DNA from 2 places in the Mangrovibacillus sp. Mu-81 genome. Region 2 is predicted to be linked to the other one. Evidence: a T-box and tRNA genes for the amino acid it is inferred to sense, from the RefSeq annotation. Region 2 holds a T-box; the other holds one or more tRNA genes.
What was found. A T-box is a leader RNA that pairs with one kind of tRNA and senses whether it is charged. The one in region 2 lies ahead of tyrS (tyrosine--tRNA ligase), so its partner is inferred to be a tRNA-Tyr.
Positions count from the first base shown of each region.

Region 1 (10,561 bases), on a different contig from region 2:
TGCCGATGCAAAGCCGCCTTCATATTTACGGGCCATCATGGCAGGAATCATAAACCCGCCGATTGCAGCCACGGTTGCAGGACCGGACCCCGAAATCGCCGCAAAAAACATACAAGCCACGATCGTGACCATCGAAAGCCCTCCTGTCATCCAGCCAACCATCGCGGTGGCAAGATTCAAGAGTCGTTGTGAAACGCCGCCCTTCCCCATCAGAATCCCGGCGAGCATAAAGAAAGGTATCGCGAGCAGCGGGAAAGAATCGAGTGACGTAAAGGCTTTTTGGGTGATGATATCAAGAGGCAAAGTGGACCCGAAGTAAATTGCCACAAGCGCCGATACCCCCAAAGAAATCGCAATCGGTACCCCGATCAGCAAACAAACAGCGAGTGTACCAAATAACAGCGCGACTGTCATGCCCCCACCTCCCCTGAAGGAGGATCATCATTACTGCGCCAGATGGTCAACATTTGCTGCAGCAGCCGGAGCGCCATTCCCGCTCCTCCTATCGGGATGGCCAGGAAAGGAATCCACATCGGCAGCTGCATGGCCGGGGTAACCTGTCCATTTTGAAGACTCGCCAGAACGAGTTGTGTCCCAAAGACGGCAAGGAACAGGGCAAGCAGAAACCAAATGATCAGGGAGACTGTTTCAATCACCTTCCTTGAAGTGCCTTTAAATAACTCCACAAAACTCTCAATCCGGATATGCTGCCTCTTTTTTACGGCGTAGCTTGCCCCGATCCATACCTGGAATATATGTATATAACGGGCCATCTCTTCTGTCCAGCTCGGTGCAGAAGCGAACACATAGCGCCCCACAACCTGGCCGAAAATGAGAGCCACCATCAATGCCAGCGTCAAAACAAGAATCGTCTCTTCCATAACATCGAATTTCTTTTTCATCTAAGAAGCTCCTTTCTGAAAAAAGCAAGGAATCAAGGTTTACCCTGATCCCTTGTTTCATGCGGATGATTAGTTGTTCGCTTCCAATGCTTTGTCCACTAAATCCTGACCAATGCGATCTACGTATTTGTCGTATACGGAAGATGCTGCGTCACGAAATTTGTCCCGCTGTTCATCCGTTAATTCATTTACTTTCATACCGCTTTCCTTCAGCTTCTCCAAGAACTCCACGTCCTGCTTCTGAGCCAGTCCGCGCTGCTCTTCCCTGTACTCCTCGGAAGCTTCAGTTATAAGCTTCTGCAGATCTTCAGGCAGTTCATTATAAAAATCATTGTTCATCAACAGCGCCGTAGCAGCATACACATGACCTGTCATTGATAAATAATCCTGTACTTCATAAAATTTATTCGTATAATAAAGCGAAACCGGACATTCCATTGCATCGTATGTACCTTGCTGAAGAGCCGTGTACAGTTCACCGAAGGCAAATGGGGAAGCATTCGCGCCAAATGCTTTGAATGTATCCGTGTGAAGCGGGTTTTCAAGCGTTCTGAACTTCTGCCCCTCTATGTCTTCGGGACTTTCAATCGGCCCTTTGTTATTCGACATATGACGGAAACCATTTTCGCCAAAGACAAGTCCCTTAATGTTATTTTCTTCGAGATCCTTCATGAGCTCCTGACCAAGTTCCCCATCAAGCGCTTTATAAGCCGCTTCATTGTTGTTGAAAAGGAATGGAAGATCGAACACCATGAACTTTTCATTGAAAGAAGCAAGCGGCGCTACAGCTGGAATCGTCATTTCGATATTCCCTAATTGAACCGCCTCGATCGCCTCACGGTCAGAACCATACAGCTGTCCGTTCGGATACAGTTCCACTTTGATACGCCCATCCGATTCTTTTTCAAGCTTTTCTTTAAAAGTCTCGGCGGCAACATGTGAGGACTGTTCTTCAGGTACAAGGTGGGCAATGCGGATCGTGTATGTTTTTTCGTCTCCGCCTTCACTCCCTGATGAACTGCTTGGACGTCCGCATGCAGCCATCACCACCACTGCCATTAACAATAAAATCAAATATTTTTTCATTCCTCTACCTCCTTCAAGTAATAGCCTTTAATCCGGCTTGCGATGTTTTTCATATGGTCAGCCATCTCTCTCTTGGCCTCTTCAATCATTCCAACTTCCAGTGCATCCACAATGCGTTTGTGCTCCCCATATGCTTCCATGGCACTTACTTGCAATGTATTCGACAGAACCAGGAACGCCCTGTTCACCCCGGTATTGACCGATTGGATTAAAGCCCTAAGCCTGGGATTGGGGTTTTCACCGGCCAGTAACAAATGGAACTCCCGGTCGAGATCGATGAATTCTTCATAGCGACCAGCAGTAATCGCTTTCAATTGAGCATCCATGTTTTCTTTTATCTTCTCAAACACTTCATTCTTTAAAGGTGAAACTGCTTCAAGATTGTACACTTCTAACAGTTTCCGGATTTCCATGAAATGCATCGCATCCTCTTCTGTAAATGAGGCAACAGTAGCGATCTTTTGATCAGATAATACGACCAGCCCTTCTACAGCAAGCCTTCTCAGCGCCTCCCGGACAGGCGTGCGGCTGATACCGAGTTCCTGCGCAAGCTTTTTTTCAGGAAGCTCCTCTGCCGGTGCCAGCTTTCCTGATATGATCTCTTTCTTGATCAGGTTAAAAGCCTGTTCAGCCAGCGATTCTTTTTTGATCACCCTATGCAATTTGTTCCCTCCTTTTTTGTACATGTGCCAGGCACCACTTTTTCTGTTTTCAATTGAATGAAAGTCCAGTAGTTCATAAGACTAAAAGCTATGTATGTTTATTCTTGGAGTTTAATAGAATGTGTTTTGAATGCAGCGGTTATTCAATAAGAAGGGTACATTGTGAATTGGAGATTTCTTCGTGTTCAATGGGATGAAATGATATTCTTGGTGGGTTTCTATTCATGATTCAAGGCGGTATACCGTATACATGTATGATAATTTATGCTAATCTATTTGTAAATATAAAATTTAGAATATTTTAAAAATGGAGGTAGTAGCTGGATGAGCACTGAATGGATCGAGAACCTGCAAGATTTGATAGGGGCTGAACGCGTCAGTATAAGCGAAGGGGATCTTTTCCGGCACAGCAGGGATGAATCGTTTCACGATCCCGTACAGCCGGAAACGGTGGTGTACCCGGAATCGACACAAATGGTCAAAGACATCGTGAACTTTGCAAGGGCGAATAAGCTTCCTATCACCCCTTATGGAGCAGGGTCGGGGCTTGACGGCCAGGCCATTCCCGTTTCAAGGGGCATTTCCATGAATTTTGACCGGATGAAACAGATCATCTCCTTTAACCCTGAAGACTTATCCGTTACAGTCCAGCCCGGTATCACACGCCTTGAGTTGAACCGGGAAATCAACCGGCAGGGACTCTATTTCCCCATCGATCCAGGAGCTGACGCCACGATTGGCGGCATGACTGCGACAAATGCCAGCGGAACGACCGCCGTTCGCTACGGGTCCATGCGCGATCAGGTACTGAACCTTGAAGTCGTGCTGGCGGACGGCAGGATCATCAAAACCGGCAGCACCGCAAAAAAATCATCCAGCGGATATCATCTAAACGGCCTGTTCACCGGTTCGGAAGGAACGTTAGGCATCATCACCGAAATTACCTTGAAACTTCATGGCATCCCGGAACACACGATTGCGGCACGCTGTACGTTCGATACACCAAAACAGTGTGCCGCCGCAGCACAAGCCGTGCTCACGAGCGGCATCCCAGTGGTTCGGATGGAACTCGTTGATGCCCCCAGCATCAAGCAGGTCAATGCTTATGGGGACTACCACTTCCCGGAACAGCATTCGTTATTCTTTGAATTCTCAGGCACACGGACTTCCGCTGAAGAAGATGCCGCATTTGTCGAGGAACTGATGCAGGATATGGGCTGCAGGAACTGGGAGCGGGCAAGCGGATCCATCGATCGTGCCGAGATATGGAAAGCAAGGCACGAACTTGCATACGCCTTCCGTCACCTGAAAGGAAAGGAAGTAATGGGATCCGATGTATGCGTCCCCCTGTCAAAGCTTGCCGACATGGTTGACTTTGCCCGCGCAAAGATTGAAGCAAGCGGGCTGCCTGGAAGTGTCTTCGGCCATGTTGGAGACGGCAACTTCCATACCATCATCGTATATGACCCAAACATCCCTGAAGAGAAATTGACATCGGAGACGATCAATGAACAGCTCATCCTAAAGGCAATTGAAGCTGGTGGAACCTGTACCGGAGAGCATGGCGTCGGTCTTGGGAAGATGAAGTATCAGAGGTTGGAGCATGGTGAAGCGGTAGAGGTGATGAAGTCGTTTAAAGAGCTTCTGGATCCGGATGGGTTGTTGAATCCGGGGAAAATTTTTTGTGATTGAGAGTGGGATAGGATGAAAGAATTCAGGGATATGGATTTAAATGGGACAGTGGACCTGTCCCTCCGTCCCAGGACACAGGACCTGACCCACTGTCCCTAAATAAACTAAAAAGGTCCATTCTTCTACTTCCTCCAAAAAAGGTGAGGAACTACTAGAATGGACCCTTTAATCATTATTGGATCGAGTGATGGGAATCAAACCCACGACATCAGCTTGGAAGGCTGAGTTTTACCATTAAACTATACCCGGACCGTAGTTGAAGCAATTTTGGCAGGGGCAGTAGGAATCGAACCCACACCAAAGGTTTTGGAGACCTTCGTTCTACCGTTAAACTATGCCCCTATAAAATAGATTAATAAATACTCTTCGCTTTGAGCGTATTGCTCCGCTTTCGCTGCCAAAGGTTAAGGAAGCTTATTTTCACTCCGCTTGCGCTCCGTGAAACAAGCTAAATGGAGGGGGGCAGATTCGAACTGCCGAACCCGAAGGAGCGGATTTACAGTCCGCCGCGTTTAGCCACTTCGCTACCCCTCCACGAGAGAATGAAATATGGCGGAGGAAGAGGGATTCGAACCCCCGCGGGCTTTAACACCCCTGTCGGTTTTCAAGACCGATCACTTCAGCCGGACTTGGGTATTCCTCCGTTTGATTGGCTGCTGGTAAAGTTGAGCACCCGAATTTTTAATTACCTATTCTAAGGCTAGCTAAACTTTTGCTTAGTGATGCTCCGCTGTCGCTTCGCAAGGTTAAGGAAGGATATTTTTACTGCGCTGTCGCTTCGTAAGAAATCCATGGTGGAGGATGACGGGATCGAACCGCCGACCCTCTGCTTGTAAGGCAGATGCTCTCCCAGCTGAGCTAATCCTCCCAATAAAGAATGATAGAATATCATCCGTTAGACAAGACCTATATTAATCTATCAATTCCTTTCAAAAAAGTCAACTTCAATTCACAAATTCTTCAATCATAGTAATGGATACCCCTCTTCCCTAATTTCTCATGCACACTGTCTCTATCCCCTGTCATACACAACTTAAATCGATTATTTCTGTTAAACTTGTTAAATATGGATGTTTGAAAAGGGGGGCGGGAATATGGATTATTCTGCAATTGGAAAAAAGATAAGAGAGTTGAGGAAGGTTGTGGGGCTCACGCAAGGTGAACTGGCCGAGGGAGTTTGTACACAGGCGTTGATCAGCAGGATTGAAAAAGGGGATATTTATCCAAGTGCCATGGCATTGTACCAAATCTCCGTCAAGCTTGGTGTTGATGTAAACTACTTCTTTGAAATAGGCACCACACCTCGACTTGATTATATTATGGAAGTGGAAAAACAGTTAAAATTTCACAGAATCAACCGCAGATACGAAGAAATAATAGAACTGGTGAAAGCCGAGGAAAAGAATCCTCTCTTCTATAAAGACATACAGCATCTGCAACTTCTTTATTGGCATAAAGGAATATATGCTTTTGAAGTATTAAATAATGAAGACGATGCATTTTCACTTTTAGATGAAGCTTATTACCTGACTGCCAATCAGAAAAAGGCGATGACAGAAAGAGAGATGCAAATCCTTTCTAGTAAAGGTGCTATTCTTTTTTCATTAAATCGGCACCCTGAAGCCCTCCATCATTACAACCTGGTTGAGACTGCCTTGAAAACGGCTGAGCAACTACATGATAAATCTATCAAAACCAGGTTATTTTATAATATATCCAGAGTACTAACACGCCAAGGCAAATATGAGGAGTCTATCGCTTATTGCCATAAAGCCATCAATTGGTGCATTGAAGAAGAACTGCTGTGGGGTCTTGGAGAATCGAACTATCAAATCGGCTATAACTATGAGCTCCTTCATAATTATGAAGAAGCCCTTCCATTCTTCAAACGTGCTTTTCATATGTTTGAACTCCTGCAAGACAAGAAATATGTAGATTTTATCGAAAAAAAGATGGAACATCTTCTTCAGATCTGGACATAGAGGTTGGGACAAAAAAAACTGCCTAAAGGCGAACATTATCAGTGATGACCCTAATACCACTAATAATTTCCGTGCAAGACTTCGCTTTCCGCGGGTAGCCCGTGAGTCTCCTCGGCAAGCTGCACTGGTCTCACTTGTCTAGCTGCAGGGCCTAGAGGCACATGTAATAAGCCAAACCGACCAAGAAGGCAAAGAGCACCTTCCAGGTCGATTCGACTTATGCCACCAGCCTCTGAGCAAAGCCCTTCCGCTTTTCTAATAAGCTACTTTTCCCGCAGGAGTCTTCGTCTTACACTCAAATTAACCGCTGCAACAAACTATATACTAAATGATGATTTGAACAAAGCTAATAAATAAACCCGAACTTACTTGAACTATAGTTCAGATTAGTTCGGGTTTTATTCAGACTAAAACACTATTATTCCAACCTCATTTCCCTCTTATCTCTCTTAAAATAATGGATATCCCCTCCATTCATCTCATAAAGTTATCTTGTGCAAATAAAAAAAGCATCCTTTGATCGGATGCCACTAGTCGTTCATCGAAGCTTTGGTTTTATTAATTTGATATTCGGAAACCTGCACCAGACCGATGACCTCGGTATCTCCAGCACAACCCTGTAAAGAGATGGAACCACTTCTTTCCTCGATGCTGCCACAAGTGGTATTCACAGTTTCTTCTCCTGACCCATTCTTTAACGAATAGGATAATGTTTCCCCATCACATACTTCAATTCATTCAAACTTACCTGCAGGTTGAAAAAGTTGGATAATGTCACTTGAGACTGCTTACTTTCTTGTACCTCTTCAATAAAATGCAGCAGCTTATCGAGATTTCCCACTTTGCCCTCTTCATCCACGATTACGTCCCCTTTATCAGCCGCTTTCTTGACCGTATATTTCTCCTCCTCCTCGGTCAATCTCGATTGAACACCCAGCCAGCAGAGCAGCCCCTATCAGAAAACAAACCATTTTCTTTTCAAAGCATCACCCCCTATTTGATCTTTCAAAGAGATAAACATATATGATAAATATATAGCATTTATATGGAGGGTGTATTCTTCGCATTGAACGGCTGGAATTTTGTTTTGCCAACTTTGGACCTGATTTCGCCGTTTATCTATTAATAATATGAATATAGTAACAATCAGCCGGGAGGACAGGTACTTTGGCTTAACTTAATATGCAAGGTACCTTATTCCCAAAGCTGAACTGCGGGCCATATAAGAATTTGAGCATTAATAAAATTCTTCTCTTCCTATTAGGATAGAAGCTTTCTGCGAGAGTGGATAGTTTGGTCAGAAACTGATAAGGACTATAAAACTACAACTTTTTAACCAATGAAAGTTTTTCAGTATGTAGATAGGAGAGTTCTTTTTTTATGGGATAGTCAAATGAATAAAGGAGCCGGTATCAAACGGCTAAATTAATGGAAGAGCTAAATCGCGTATTAATAGTAATCAGGCCAATCTCGTCATCATTTCTCTAAAAACAATTATATATTTTTTGTCAAGACTTCAAATTTTTACTAAAGTAATAGTATAATCAAAAGGTACTAAGACCAAAGGAGGTGAAACATAATGAAAGCAAGATTGCGTAACGATGCAGGTGTAGCAAAAGAAGTGAAAATTGGCTTTAGCTGGACTACTTTCTTTTTTGGTTTTTTCCCTGCCCTTATAAGAGGAGATTTAAAGTGGGCTGCAATCATGTTCATCACGGCTGCTATAGTCGGAGCATTTACCTTTGGGTTCGGAGCGTGGATTCCCGGAATCATTTTTTCTTTTGTATATAATAAAATCTTCATTAAAGAACTGCTCGAAAAAGGCTACCGTCCGGCAGATGACCAAACTCAAACAGAACTCGTATCAAGAGGAATCGTATCACTAGTTACCAAAGCTGTTTAAACTAAGTAGCGGGACGCGGGGACAGGGACACTTCCCCCGCGCCTTTAACATACCGTAAAGCTTATCCATGAGCAGGAACCAGATCCCCCTCAATCTTCATTTCTACGATCTCATCCACTACTTTGCAACCTGATTTCTTAAAAAAACACCTTTCTCTATATCTATTCGCTTTCTAGATATAGAGAAAGGTGGCAGGGCACTGTCCCATTCATCAATCAAATAAAAGTTTCTTCACTTCAACTTTATCGTAATATACAGTTCCCATGGAATATGAGGTTGTATAACAAATCACTCTCATTGTTTCAGCGTTCTCAGGGGCTTCCGTTGTAATGGAGATGTTCTGCCATTTGTTCAGCCCTGTGTTTGTATGAACCGGTTTATCGATAATCGACTTTCCGGCTTCATCGTAGAACCTCACCATGAAACTTCCAGTCCCTTCTTTAATGAAGAGATTTGCCGAAGTTTCAAAGACCTCGCCTTTGGATACTTCAATGGTATCACTCATTAGTGCGACTGACTTATTCCTGGCTGTGTCCACAAGCTTCAGGCTTTTTCTTCCATGAGAATGCTCCTCCCCGGATACAGTATATCCAGCCTGATCATCCGTGTTGAACATCGATGTCCAACCCGTGATATCATCGCCCTTTACCGGTCTTTCGAATTGGTGATTCGTTACAGTCATTTCTTCTTTATCAGAAACCGGCTTCACTTCCATCTTATGAAGCATCGTCCGGTTTTCTCTGGAAGCGTAGTAAAGATTCCCATCCTGACCTACGGAGAAATCGTACACTCGTGCGATTTGCTTACTATCCAAGGTATTCGGATCGATGGCGGTCAAATTCCCGCTGAAGTCTGCATAAAGGAGGTCATTTGACCATTCAAGCTCAATCTTATTCCACGCTGATAAAGGCAGAGAATCATATAGCTTCCTGCTTTTTACGATGGTAAGCGTTTCAGGATCCATTGCAAAAATGGTGTCGATGGAGGCCCCCCATAAAAATCCGTCCGGCCCAAAGGACAAATCCCCTATCGCTTCGGGCTTTTCGAGACCATCTATGGAGAGTGTGATCTCTTCGACCTTTTCTTCCGTTTCGGTATCCCATACGAAAATCCTTGCCTCTTCAGCAGTCGGGTCCGCTCCGAGCCCTCCATTGATGGTGGTGGATCCATACACCTTTCCATCTTTATAAGCAAGGCTGTTTACACTCTGGTCCTCTACGATATTTCTGAAGGTCTTGACTTTTTCTTCATCTGGAGCTTCCGGATCATATACTGTCAGTGCCCCGCCTAATTCTCCATAGAAAGGGATGCTGCCGATATAAGCTTTTCCATCTCCTTCTACAATTGAGTGGATTCGATTCTGTTCCTCTCCGAGTGTGAACAATGTCTTCGGATTGGAGTCCGATGGTTCCTGAGCGGGATCAAACTCTCTGACATCCCCTGCAGGATATACACCGAAGAGCAGCTTATCCCCGAACGCGGCAATACTGTCACCCTGTCCCATGTCAAACACTTTTTTCGTCTTATTGACCGTGTCGTAGATGGCTCCTTTCCCCGTCTGGACTCCGCTCATATATAGTTTGCCATCTGGTCCGGTCTCGATTTTATTAATGACGTTTGCTGTTCCTTGAGCAAGCACCGGTGTCTTGATCGTCTCCTTCTTCTCCAGATTCAGGATCGAAACATACCCGCTGAAGTTGATAGTGACAAGGCTTTTTCCAGGCAAGTCAGAGGTTCCGAATTCCACCCAGTCAACTCCCCGGAAGCCGCTCCCATACTCGATGCCGGTATCTTCTACAGCCAATGTCTTGATATCAAACGTCTGCAATTTGTTCTCAGTATTCATGAAATAAATCTTCCCGTCCTCAGATTGTTCAGGAACATGGAGGCCGCGGGCTTTTGGTATTACTACATCAAGCCATTCCCTTTCCTGGGTATCATACACATAGCCATTGCTGGAAAGTTCATAGCGTGCGAACAGGTAACGGTCATCGACCTTATCCAGGTCGTAAATATGCCCCTGCTCGCCGATTGATGCAGCGATGTCTTCCTTCTCACCCGTTTCCTTATTGTAATGGATGATCTTTCCGTGCCCTGTCCCGGAGTAGACATCATTTCCTATCACGGCGAGTGAGCGAATATACTCCTGGGAAGATTCCCCGATCATTCTTCCGTAATCATCCACGCCCCCGTTTGCAGGATCATACTCATACACTTTGCCGCTTGGATAAGTCCCCACATAGACCTTACCCTGATCAGAAGTGATCGCAAATGGGAAGGTTTCACCGGAAAAAGTGGCTACCACCTCCGCTGTGTCGGCACCAGGCGAGTATT
Region 1 is NZ_JBAJHU010000002.1:392,830-403,390, forward strand. It holds gene V6B33_RS05545 (TRAP transporter large permease) at 1-414, opposite strand, end outside; gene V6B33_RS05550 (TRAP transporter small permease) at 411-902, opposite strand; gene V6B33_RS05555 (TRAP transporter substrate-binding protein) at 972-1,988, opposite strand; gene V6B33_RS05560 (GntR family transcriptional regulator) at 1,985-2,641, opposite strand; gene V6B33_RS05565 (FAD-binding oxidoreductase) at 2,975-4,342, shown strand; tRNA gene V6B33_RS05570 (tRNA-Gly) at 4,519-4,591, opposite strand; tRNA gene V6B33_RS05575 (tRNA-Trp) at 4,611-4,684, opposite strand; tRNA gene V6B33_RS05580 (tRNA-Tyr) at 4,796-4,876, opposite strand; tRNA gene V6B33_RS05585 (tRNA-Ser) at 4,893-4,985, opposite strand; tRNA gene V6B33_RS05590 (tRNA-Val) at 5,135-5,210, opposite strand; gene V6B33_RS05595 (helix-turn-helix domain-containing protein) at 5,437-6,324, shown strand; gene V6B33_RS05600 (hypothetical protein) at 6,855-6,995, opposite strand; gene V6B33_RS05605 (hypothetical protein) at 7,019-7,243, opposite strand; gene V6B33_RS05610 (DUF2628 domain-containing protein) at 7,904-8,227, shown strand; gene V6B33_RS05615 (WD40 repeat domain-containing protein) at 8,439-10,561, opposite strand, start outside.
Region 1: it encodes a tRNA-Tyr, which carries the amino acid that the T-box ahead of tyrS (tyrosine--tRNA ligase) is inferred to sense. The anticodon was not compared.

Region 2 (10,561 bases):
AGACAGAAAATTGATAATAAACGAAAGCAGTTTCCGACAATTTGATAATAAATTTCTCATTTTCGATAATAAATCTTTTGATTTCGATAATAAATTCAAAGAATTCGATAATAAAAGAGTGAGCAGGGTTACGGCAGCTTAATGATTTTGTCTGATTGACTTGAAAGTGAATCTTTTTTACCTATCAAGAGATCCATTGTAACGGTGCAACGTTAAAATCAGGCGGAATTTTTAAAAAATGATCTATTGAGGCTGGAGTTTTCATTGGAAAGGGGTATGAGTATGACTGAATTCTGGGAATCAAGTTTCATACAAAATCAAACAATGTGGGGGTTTGAACCTGCAGATTCGGCGATCCGGACGAAGGATTTTTTCCTTAAGAAGAACGTGAAGGATGTCTTGATCCCGGGGATTGGATACGGCCGGAATGCGAAGGTTTTTACTGACAACGGAATGGATGTTACCGGGATCGAGATTTCAAAAACGGCGATTGAGCTGGCGCGGGAAAGCGGGATCGAGATTCCGATTTCCCACGGGCCGGTATCCGGTATGCCGTTCGACAACAAACAGTATGGCGGGATTTTCAGCTATGCGCTCCTCCACTTGTTGAGTGAAGAAGAGCGGTTGAAGTTTATCCGCGACTGCTATGAGCAGCTGAAACCTGGCGGCTACATGGTGTTTACGACGATTTCTAAAGATGCCCCGATGTACGGGAAGGGCAGGCAGCTTGGCAAGGATTATTTCGAGATCATGGAGGGCGTGAAAATGTTCTTTTATGATAGCGATACGATCAAACGGGACTTTGGAGATTATGGACTTGTAGACGTCTCGGAGATTTTGGAACCTAATAAGAATGCGGAGGGGAAGCCCCCGTTTCCGTTTTTAGTAATTACATGTCATAAACTCAAATAAAAAAGAATGCCATTGACGATACGTCCAATTCCATCCTGTAATATGTGTTAACTCCCATGAAAATGGGAAACTAGTATAAAGAAAGGTTTACCAGAAGAATGAAAAAGGAGTGGAACGGATGAATCAAAGTCAATTGGATCGAATGAAGAATGGTAAAGGGTTTATTGCAGCCCTGGATCAGAGCGGCGGCAGTACACCAAAGGCATTGGAAGCTTATGGCGTGATGGGGGATTCCTATTCGAATGAGGACGAAATGTTCGAACAGGTGCACGAGATGCGCACGAGAATTATCACATCTCCTGCTTTCAGTTCAGAGTACATCCTTGGAGTGATTTTGTTCGAGCAGACAATGGACAGTAAGGTAGAGGGGAAATATACGGCGGATTATCTGGCTGAACATCATATTGTGCCGTTCTTGAAAGTGGATAAAGGACTGGCTGAAAAAGAAAACGGCGTCCAGCTCATGAAGCCGAATCCGGATCTTGATGAGACGCTTCGCCGTGCGAATGAACGGAATATTTTCGGCACCAAAATGCGTTCGGTCATCCATGAACCGAATCTAGCGGTGATAAAGGCTGTTGTGGACCAGCAATTCGAAATCGGCAAGAAAATCATAGCGGCAGATCTGCTTCCGATCATCGAGCCGGAAGTGAATATCCACAGTGAACGCAAGGAAGAGTGCGAAGAAATCCTGCGGACGGAGATCCTCAAGCATCTGAATGATTTGTCCGAAGATGAACATGTAATGCTGAAGCTCACGATTCCAACAAAGGCAAATGCGTATAAAGAATTGATCGAGCATCCGCGCGTCGTCCGGGTGGTTGCACTCTCCGGCGGTTACTCCCGTGAAGAAGCGAACGAGAAGCTGAAAGAAAACGATGGCATGATCGCAAGCTTCTCCCGGGCGCTGGCTGAGGAATTACGATTCAATCAAACGGGTGAAGAATTTGACGGGGCCATGAAGAGTGCAATTGAGTCGATTTATGATGCTTCTGTTAATAAAAAATAAAGGGTTTCGGCCTTCTGCTTCCTTGGGGAGCGGGAGGCTTTTTTGTATTTTATAAAGGAAATCACCTATCTTACTAGAACTTATATATAGGTAATAAATAGAAAAGGAGAATAGTTGATGTGAGTAATTATATAATTCCGGCAATCATTGCTTTTATAGTAGTCGCTGTTTTATCCCCGCTGTTCATTGCTCTATTAAGAAAATTAAAGCTGCTTCAGCCGATCAGGAAAGAGCTTCCTTCCAATCATCAGTTGAAAAAAGGGACTCCGTTAATGTTTGGAATCATTCTTTTAGTAGGAATTATAATATCTGTTCTCTTTTTGCCGACTCCATTCATGTATTTCCTGGCTGTTACGTACATTCTATTTGGGTTTATCGGTTTTTTGGATGACTTTTGGAAAGCTTCACGCCAGGATCCATTAGGGGTATCGGGGAGGACCAAGCTTGTGCTGCAATTTCTGTTTACGGGTTCACTGCTTTTCTACGTGATCAGCGAACTGGGTATCGAAACCGGGATTCGTATTACTGAAAATGTCTCATTTGATCTTCCGATGGTAGTCTATATCATTGTGATTGCCTTATTCGTTGTTGGTTCTGCAAATGCTATTAATTTTACGGATGGCCTGGACGGGCTTTTAGGTGTGGTGGCCATTCCTACATATTTTTTCTTCTTTGTGATTTCAGACACTTCAGAGGTGAAGCTATTTTGTTTGGTAATGATTGGATGCTTACTCGGTTTTCTGATTTATAATCTATTCCCGGCCAAAGCGTTTATGGGGGATACGGGATCATTGGCGATAGGCGGATCCCTTTCATTTCTTGCCATTATTGAGAAAGTGGAGATTCTGATTCCGCTGTTATTCATTATCTATTTTGCCGAACAGCTTTCGGTAATCCTGCAGGTTGCTTCATTTAAACTCACAGGGAAGAGGATCTTCCGGATGACGCCGATTCATTTTCACTATGGGTTGAAATACGGGTGGTCCGAGAATACGATTGTCACGGTCTTTGGGTTGGTCTCTTGGATTTGTACGTTTATTTGTTTGGCTTATTGGAGGTTTGTTTTGCATCCGTAATGAAGGTGAGAGGGGAAGGGGAATATGAGTGAGCAAGTTCAATCTATAAATGAGTGTATTGATTTAGAAGATGGGTTGAGATTGGTTTATCAAGAACCGAAAGAATTCATCCGATATTATTCCATTTATTATGGACAAAAATATGCAGACTACTTTTTTCGAAGGTCGCCTGCTTCAATGATTGAAATTGCAGCCATTTTTGACTGCGGTTATTTCATTATCAAAGACGAAACCGTCGTTGGCGGTGTATTCCTGAAACCAAATTTCATGGCAGATTTATTTGTAGTGCCGCCTTATGAGGATTATGAAGGATTGGTTCACAGCCTTCTAAGTCACTTAAAAAAGATATCGAAGCCTGAAGATGAAATTTATTTTAGGGACATTGTAGAAGAACACGTTCCAACTTATGAACAACAAGGCTGCCTTATTCGTGAAGTGAATTATTGGATGATCCGTCCGACTCAAGCAATGAATCCAATGTTGCCTGAAGGATATAGATCGCGTTCAGTATCAGGTGAAGATACGAATGAGATTGCAAGTTTAATAATGAAATCCTATAGGGCAAATCCAGCGTATAAACAAATCGGAACGAAAGAGGATTATATGAATCATGTAGAGGAGTTCATAGAAAAATATCAATCCAATAAAACCATGGATGAGTGTTCAAGGGTTATTGTAGGGAAGAGCACGAACACCATTGTTGGTGTCTGTCTGCACATGGAGTTTGAAGACTATCCTCTCATCGTGAGTTTAGCCGTGGATCCTGACCATCAGCAGAGGGGGCTGGGACGATTTTTGTTAGCCCATTCTATAAATATATCGAGTAAAGAGTACCCGGCTGCCCGATTGGCAGTGCTGAAAGATAATCCGGCGATTAAGCTGTATGAGGACCTTGGGTTTATTCGGAATAAATCTGTGGTGGATATGTTTGTGGGGTGATTGGGTAAAAACAATGGCCTCCTAATCGATCGTTAGACTAAAGAGAGCTTTCTTTGAAATTGTATTCTAAACATATTGGGCAGGTTAGATTAAGACTCAATTTCGAGATGATTACAAGGATTTGAAACCTTTACATGAAGGAAAACGTACATGATATTAAATTGAATATCCCTATTAATAGCCAGGGATCAAATTAGTAATGTTCCTTCATAACTGACGGAAGTGATTACTGGATATCGCCATGGGTTATATTTATGATAAGCTTTGGTTATATAAACTATAGGATATTGGATTCGGGGAGGTGTATTATGCAAAAGGCCATTACAGTTAATTATCAATCCGATAAAAGAGTTAAATCAACTTCTTCAAGAGGGATGGAAGGTTGTTTCTCAGAGTCCAGTTGGATTGGTACCATTGGTTTCTTCACTTGTTATTTTGGAGAAAAATTAGACAACATTTCTTCGGGATTTGTTGAAGAAATGGAGAACAATCGTGAAGAATGCCGCCTTTTCAGAGGGCGGTGTTTTTTATTAAGAAGTTGATCCATGTTCATTCAGGAAGGGCGGTCTCATTAACTAAACGCGTGTGAATAAATTATCTTGAATGCAAATAAGCGGAGAAATTTCTCTTATTGAGGAATCAGCACGAAATATGAAGTAAATAGAGGGAAATATTTCCCCTATTTACCCCAAAAGCATAAAATACATCATTTTACCCTGCCTTAACGGGAAAAATTCCCCTTATATCCCCGAGCTTAGCTCGATTCTGCCGGATAAAGGAAAAAACTTCCCTTATTTAAACGTTCAGAGGTTTCTCTCAATGAAGGATGAAAATTCAAATTAGTCCTGGAAGGGATTTTCTTTGACTAAAACACTTTTGTACCAGTCTCATTTATTTTATGTTTTTTAATCGTCTTATAGTTATAGATTTACCGTTAAAACAGACCCCATTTATGAGTAAGAGGGGGTCTTCCTGTATTACGTCTCCACATTCAAATCCCGACCTTCACAAACTTCCTCTTCCCGACCTGCACTATCATCCCATCCGTTACGGAAACAACCAGCTCAGTATCCAGCACTTTCTCACCGTCGATCCGGATGCCGCCGTTTTTGATCATTCTTCTGGCTTCGCTCTTGGAGTTCTGCATTCCCAGCACGACAAGCAGTTCAATGATGGCAACGTCAGCGGCGCCTTTCCATTGGACTGAAGGGATATACTCTGGGATGGCTCCTTTTTGGAAGACGGTTTGGAAGTGCTCGACTGCCGCAGCGGCTGCTTCCTCACCGTGGAACATGGATACGATGGTACTGGCCAGGCGAATTTTGACGTCCCTTGGATGCATGGTGCCGTCTGATAAGCCCGCCGCGATCGTTTGTTTTTCTTCGTGCGGCAGGTCTGTTATCAGGTTGAAGTATTTGACGATAAGCTCATCCGGTATCGACATGGTTTTTCCGAAGATTTCGTTTGGCTGCTCGTCGATGCCGATGTAGTTGTGCTTGGATTTGGACATTTTTTCTATGCCGTCGAGACCTTCGAGCAGTGGAAGCAGCATGACCACTTGTTTTTCCTTCCCGTAGTGCTCCTGCAGATGCCTGCCCATCAGGACGTTGAAGTGCTGATCGGTGCCGCCGAGTTCGATGTCGCTTTCGAGTTGGACGGAATCGTAGCCCTGCATCAGCGGGTAGAAGAACTCATGCAGGGAGATCGGTTTCCCTGCTGCCATCCTGTTTGAAAAGTCGTTCCGTTCGATCAGGCGTGCGACTGTGATACTGGAAGATAATCGAATGATGTCCTCGAGGTTGAGTGGTGTCAACCATTCGGAGTTGTAGAATAACTCCACTTTCTCCATATCGAGCACGCGGCCGAACTGTTCAAAGTAGGTCTGGGCATTCTTCTTAACATCTTCATCCGTCAGCTGCTTTCGCACGGTGGATTTTCCGGTCGGGTCTCCGATTTTACCGGTGAAGTCGCCGATGATCAGCTGGATGATATGGCCGTTTTCCTGGAATTGTTTCAGCTTATTCAAGACCACGGTATGCCCCAGATGGACATCCGGTGCCGTCGGATCGAGGCCGAGTTTAATTTTCAACGGCTTTCCGGTCTGGATGGAACGCGCCACTTTGTCCCTTAATTCATTCTGGGGGATGGTCTCCACTACCCCATTCTGATAAAGGCTGATCTGCCTCTCCAATTCTGTCTGCTGTTCTTTTGTCAGTTCCTTCATCCCATTTTCCTCCTTTTTAAAATAATAAAAACCACGCCCCTAATAAAAGGGACGTGGTTAACGCGGTACCACCCTTGCTTGAAGAATCACTCTTCCACTCAATCGGATAACGGGTCCGGCCGTTTCCTGCTACTGACGTTCACAGGAAAAGTTCAAGGGGGTAATTCGCCATTATCTTTGTTCTGATTTTCACCGGCCATCAGATCTCTTCGACAGGGAGATAATAGACTACTGAATCCTATCATTACTTGTTTAGTATTGGAATTATTTTCATTAGTTTACTTGAGGAGGGGCTTAAAGGCAAGTGTTTTTGAAATGTTTTATGGAATGAATAAGAATGAACGGAATAGAATCGAATAGTAAATGGACTTACCTAAATGAGGTGGTATGATGGCTGAACCAGCGAGAGTATTTATCAGTTCGGCAGCGGATCCCGGCTTGAGCCTGCTGAGGGAGCAGGTACATTCAGAATTGAAAATGATGGAACATGAGCCGCTGATGTATGAGAAAGACTTTGGTCCCTGGCCGCCGCAGCATTTGGTTGAAAATTGCCTGGAGCACGTAGAGAAGAGTGATGTGTTCTTATTATTTGTTGCGCAAAAGGCAGGCAGTTATATCGAATCGTATAAAGCAACCGTCACGCACTGCGAATTTCAAGCGGCACACCAACATAATAAGCACATTATCGTGTTTGTACAAGAAGATATCTACCGTTTGTTCTGGGGTGACCTGAGGATGATGATCGCTGAGATGGTGGAAGAATATAAGAAGGATCACCATGGCGTGGAGCCTGATACCTATAAGGATATTGCCGAAGCAGCCTGGAAAAAGCATCCCGGAAAGACGGATCAGATTGATTCCTATGTATGGGGATTTCTATATGATGTTTATCAAAAAGGTCACTATCTGGAGCAACTGGCACTTGGTGTTGATACCATAAAGGGAATGAAAAGGTACTTCAGTGATTTATTTCGAAAAGGCAGCAGGTACCTTGCGTTGAAAGACGAAATCGATGAACAGATTTCAGAGGGGCCAACTTATCGAAAACATGCAGAATTCACCTCTAAAATGATTGAATACCTGAATGATGGTGAAATTCAAAATCCACGAATGTTTCTCGAATACCTGCAGCGCTTCCTGACAAACGGTATCATTTATACAAAACCAGGAACCGTTTTTGAAAGGGTAGTAGGTGAATATGAATCCTGCTCCGGCAGCACGCTTTATCGAATGACAGCTGGACAACTTCAGTTCATTGCTGCATCCGGTATGGCAGGTGATGATCATTCATTCTACAGCCTGAACGGTCCGACTTCTCTTGTGGTAAAAGCGTTCGAGAGTGGAAATCCCGAGTTGTTTTACAGTGATAAAAAAAGACAGTTATATCTGGGAATCAAGTCAGGAAATTATGTGATTTGTTTTCATTATCCTGTCGATCGATTCTGGACGGAACAGAACGTGCGGCGCTTTAGAGATGATATCTTGCGAGACATATTCGAATCGGAATCCGCCTTATTCCGTAATTTTGCCATCAAATTACTTGGAGGGATCAAATAATGAGCAAACAGGGAAAGCAGAATGAAGACGAAAACATCATTCATGTTGCCTCCGGTAAAGAAAAAGCAGATGAAAAATACATCGAGGCAAAAGGAAAGAGATTTGACGAAATGAATAAACGGCTGAGAGAAGCTTTTGGGGAAAACAAGAATGGAAAAATATAAAATAAGGAATGTATAACAAACTGGTAATCAAAGGCGCTGTTCGCAGTGCTTTTGGTTACCAGTTTGTTTTTATGGAGGGTTCTTTCCATCGGTTGACTGAGGAGAAGTACCTGTCATTTCTTTCCCTCATACTTATCAATGTAATTGTGCTGCTTGTCGAATTTTCTTTCCCACCACATGCTTTGGGATACCAAAAAACGTCCAGAGTAAAAAACCCTGGACGTTCTTTTGAGCTGAATATCAGCTCCCAGTATGCTGTTTCTCTTTCTCCACGGCTTTCAATCTTTGTCCTTCCTCTGCAGAAGGACTCTTCTCATCATCGTGTCCATTGACTAAGTCTTTCGTGGCGCTTTTGAATTCTTTTAACGTACTTCCGAAAGCACGTCCGATTTCCGGAAGTTTGGAAGGACCAAAGATGATTAAAGCAATTACTAATACAAGGATTAATCCCGGGATTCCGATATTCGTTAACATACGTTTCGCCTCCAGTTGGTTTTATAGAATTGGCATGCCATGGCGTTCGAATGCGGCTGCTTCTAAATCTGACATTCCCTGTAGTTCCGCAAAGGTTGAAAGTTTGTCCGAAATTTTCGGTGCGTAGGCAGCCGGCGGAGCAGCATGGCCCATCAGCCTTCTGCGGGCTGCATTTTTTCTGGCGAATGGCCCCCAGATCGCAAAGGTCATACCGGGTGACTGGATATTGATGAAGAACGTCCGGCCGTCTGTAGAGAATGTCGGTCCTGCCAGCTCGGAACCGTTCACTTTATTTTCTGCGAACACATACGTTTCGCCTTCCGGTGTCATTCCGATGACACGATCGACACCGCCTCCGTCTTCAGCGATCCACAGGTCTCCCCATGGAGTGATGCAGATATTATCAGGCATTTCCAGATCGTTTTGTGCAGTAGATTCATAGAATAGCTCCAGTGTGTTGGTGGCCGGGATATAGCGGTACACTCGGCCGAGATCTTTATCCCCGGCGGATGTATCATCGAACCAGAACACGCCTCCTTCAAAATAAGCCCCCTCCAGACGGCTGAAGGCGATGCATCCTTTTCTGCCTGCATCAAGGGTCGGTTTTTCAGGATCTACATCTTTCCATACGATCCCGAATTTCTGACCCGTATGGAACTTGCTTGTTTCGTCCCGGCTCATTTCTTCGTATGCTGCCGCTTGAAGCTTTCCGCCTTTTTGCAGGGCACCGACCCTTTGACTGCGGTCGTTAGGAAGGAAGCGGTACAAATAACTTGGACCGGCGTCTTCGGTTAAGTAGACGATCCCTGTTGCCGGGTCGATGGCCGTGGCTTCATGGGAAAAGGCACCCATGTCGCGGATCGGTGTTTTCGAGATTTTATCTTCAGGGTTGTGTGGATCTACTTCAAACACATAGCCATGACCTTCTTCCAGCGTTTCTTCGCAAGTGAGCCATGTGCCCCACGGAGTCGCCCCGCCTGCACAGTTACGGATGGTACCGGAAGAAGAGACATATTCCTTCCTTACTTGGCGGTCCGGGCCGACCACCAGGGAAGTGGTTCCACCTGTTTCTTCACGGCGGTAAGGATTTTTCCCGATCACGGGATATTTGCTATTTCCGCTCAATTCATGGTTTCTCACGAGGATGGTGGAGTTATGGGCGCCTGCATAAGCGGCCATCCCATCGAACTTCTCAGGGACGGGCCTGCCGTCGGAAAGTGCTCTGCCTTCCTCTGAAATAATCCGGTATTGGAAGCCTCGGGGAAGGTCCATCACACCGCCGGGGTCTTTGACAAGCGGACCATAACCGCCGATGGCTTTCCCGTTTTTAGATGTGCCGGCAAATACTTTATTCTCTCCCAGGGACATCAATCCAGTGGTACCGAGGGCAAGTGCAGCTGTGCCGATCCCGCTTGCTTTCAGAAAGTCTCTTCTGTTCATATCGTGTGTATTCAAGTCCTTTCACTCCTTAATAGTAAATTTTCTTGACCTGCATTTGACTCCGCCGAACGTGAAGCGCGCTTCTTATAAACAATCGTTGAACACGAAATGCTGATTTCATATAAAAGGAGAAGCGGCAGGATGACGAGTACATCCGAAAGGAAATCCGGCGGTGTGATCAACACTGAAATGACAATCAGCAAAAAATAGGCGATCCTTCTTGATTTTTTCAATTTCCCTGGATCCAAAATTCCAAGTACAGTCAGAAAGACAATCACTAACGGCATTTCAAATAGCAGTCCAAACGGTACAGTGAGATGTAACATAAAGCGGAAGTATTTTTCCGCTGTAAACATCATTTCGAACTGACCGGCTGAGAGGGTGGTTAAAAAACCCAGGACAATCGGGAAAAGTAAAAAATAACCGAACCCAATGCCGAAAATGAACAAAAAGAACAAGGCTGGTATGAAGCGTACCGTCACTTTTCTTTCTCTTGGACTCAGACCCGGTGCAACAAACCGCCAGATTTGATAGGCCGCGACAGGGATGGTTGCGGCTAGTGAGAAGACGGCTGCTATCATCAGGTACACCCACAAAATATCGCTTGGTCCGAGAATCGCAAGCTTTGTGTCTAAATCCCTGATCAGCCACTCGTAGATCGGTTTCACAAAAGCCAGCCCCGCTATAAGGAAACCAATAAAGGCGAGCACGGTTTTAATTGCCCTGCTCCGCAGTTCTTCCAAGTGTCCGATCAGCTGCTGGCTGG
Region 2 is NZ_JBAJHU010000001.1:60,923-71,483, forward strand. It holds gene V6B33_RS00305 (class I SAM-dependent methyltransferase) at 283-912, shown strand; gene V6B33_RS00310 (fructose bisphosphate aldolase) at 1,031-1,921, shown strand; gene mraY (phospho-N-acetylmuramoyl-pentapeptide-transferase) at 2,041-2,997, shown strand; gene V6B33_RS00320 (GNAT family N-acetyltransferase) at 3,022-3,936, shown strand; gene V6B33_RS00325 (hypothetical protein) at 4,245-4,478, shown strand; gene tyrS (tyrosine--tRNA ligase) at 4,928-6,160, opposite strand; T-box leader at 6,205-6,414, opposite strand; gene V6B33_RS00335 (DUF4062 domain-containing protein) at 6,548-7,717, shown strand; gene V6B33_RS00340 (hypothetical protein) at 7,717-7,881, shown strand; gene V6B33_RS00345 (twin-arginine translocase TatA/TatE family subunit) at 8,122-8,355, opposite strand; gene V6B33_RS00350 (alkaline phosphatase PhoX) at 8,377-9,810, opposite strand; gene tatC (twin-arginine translocase subunit TatC) at 9,807-10,561, opposite strand, start outside.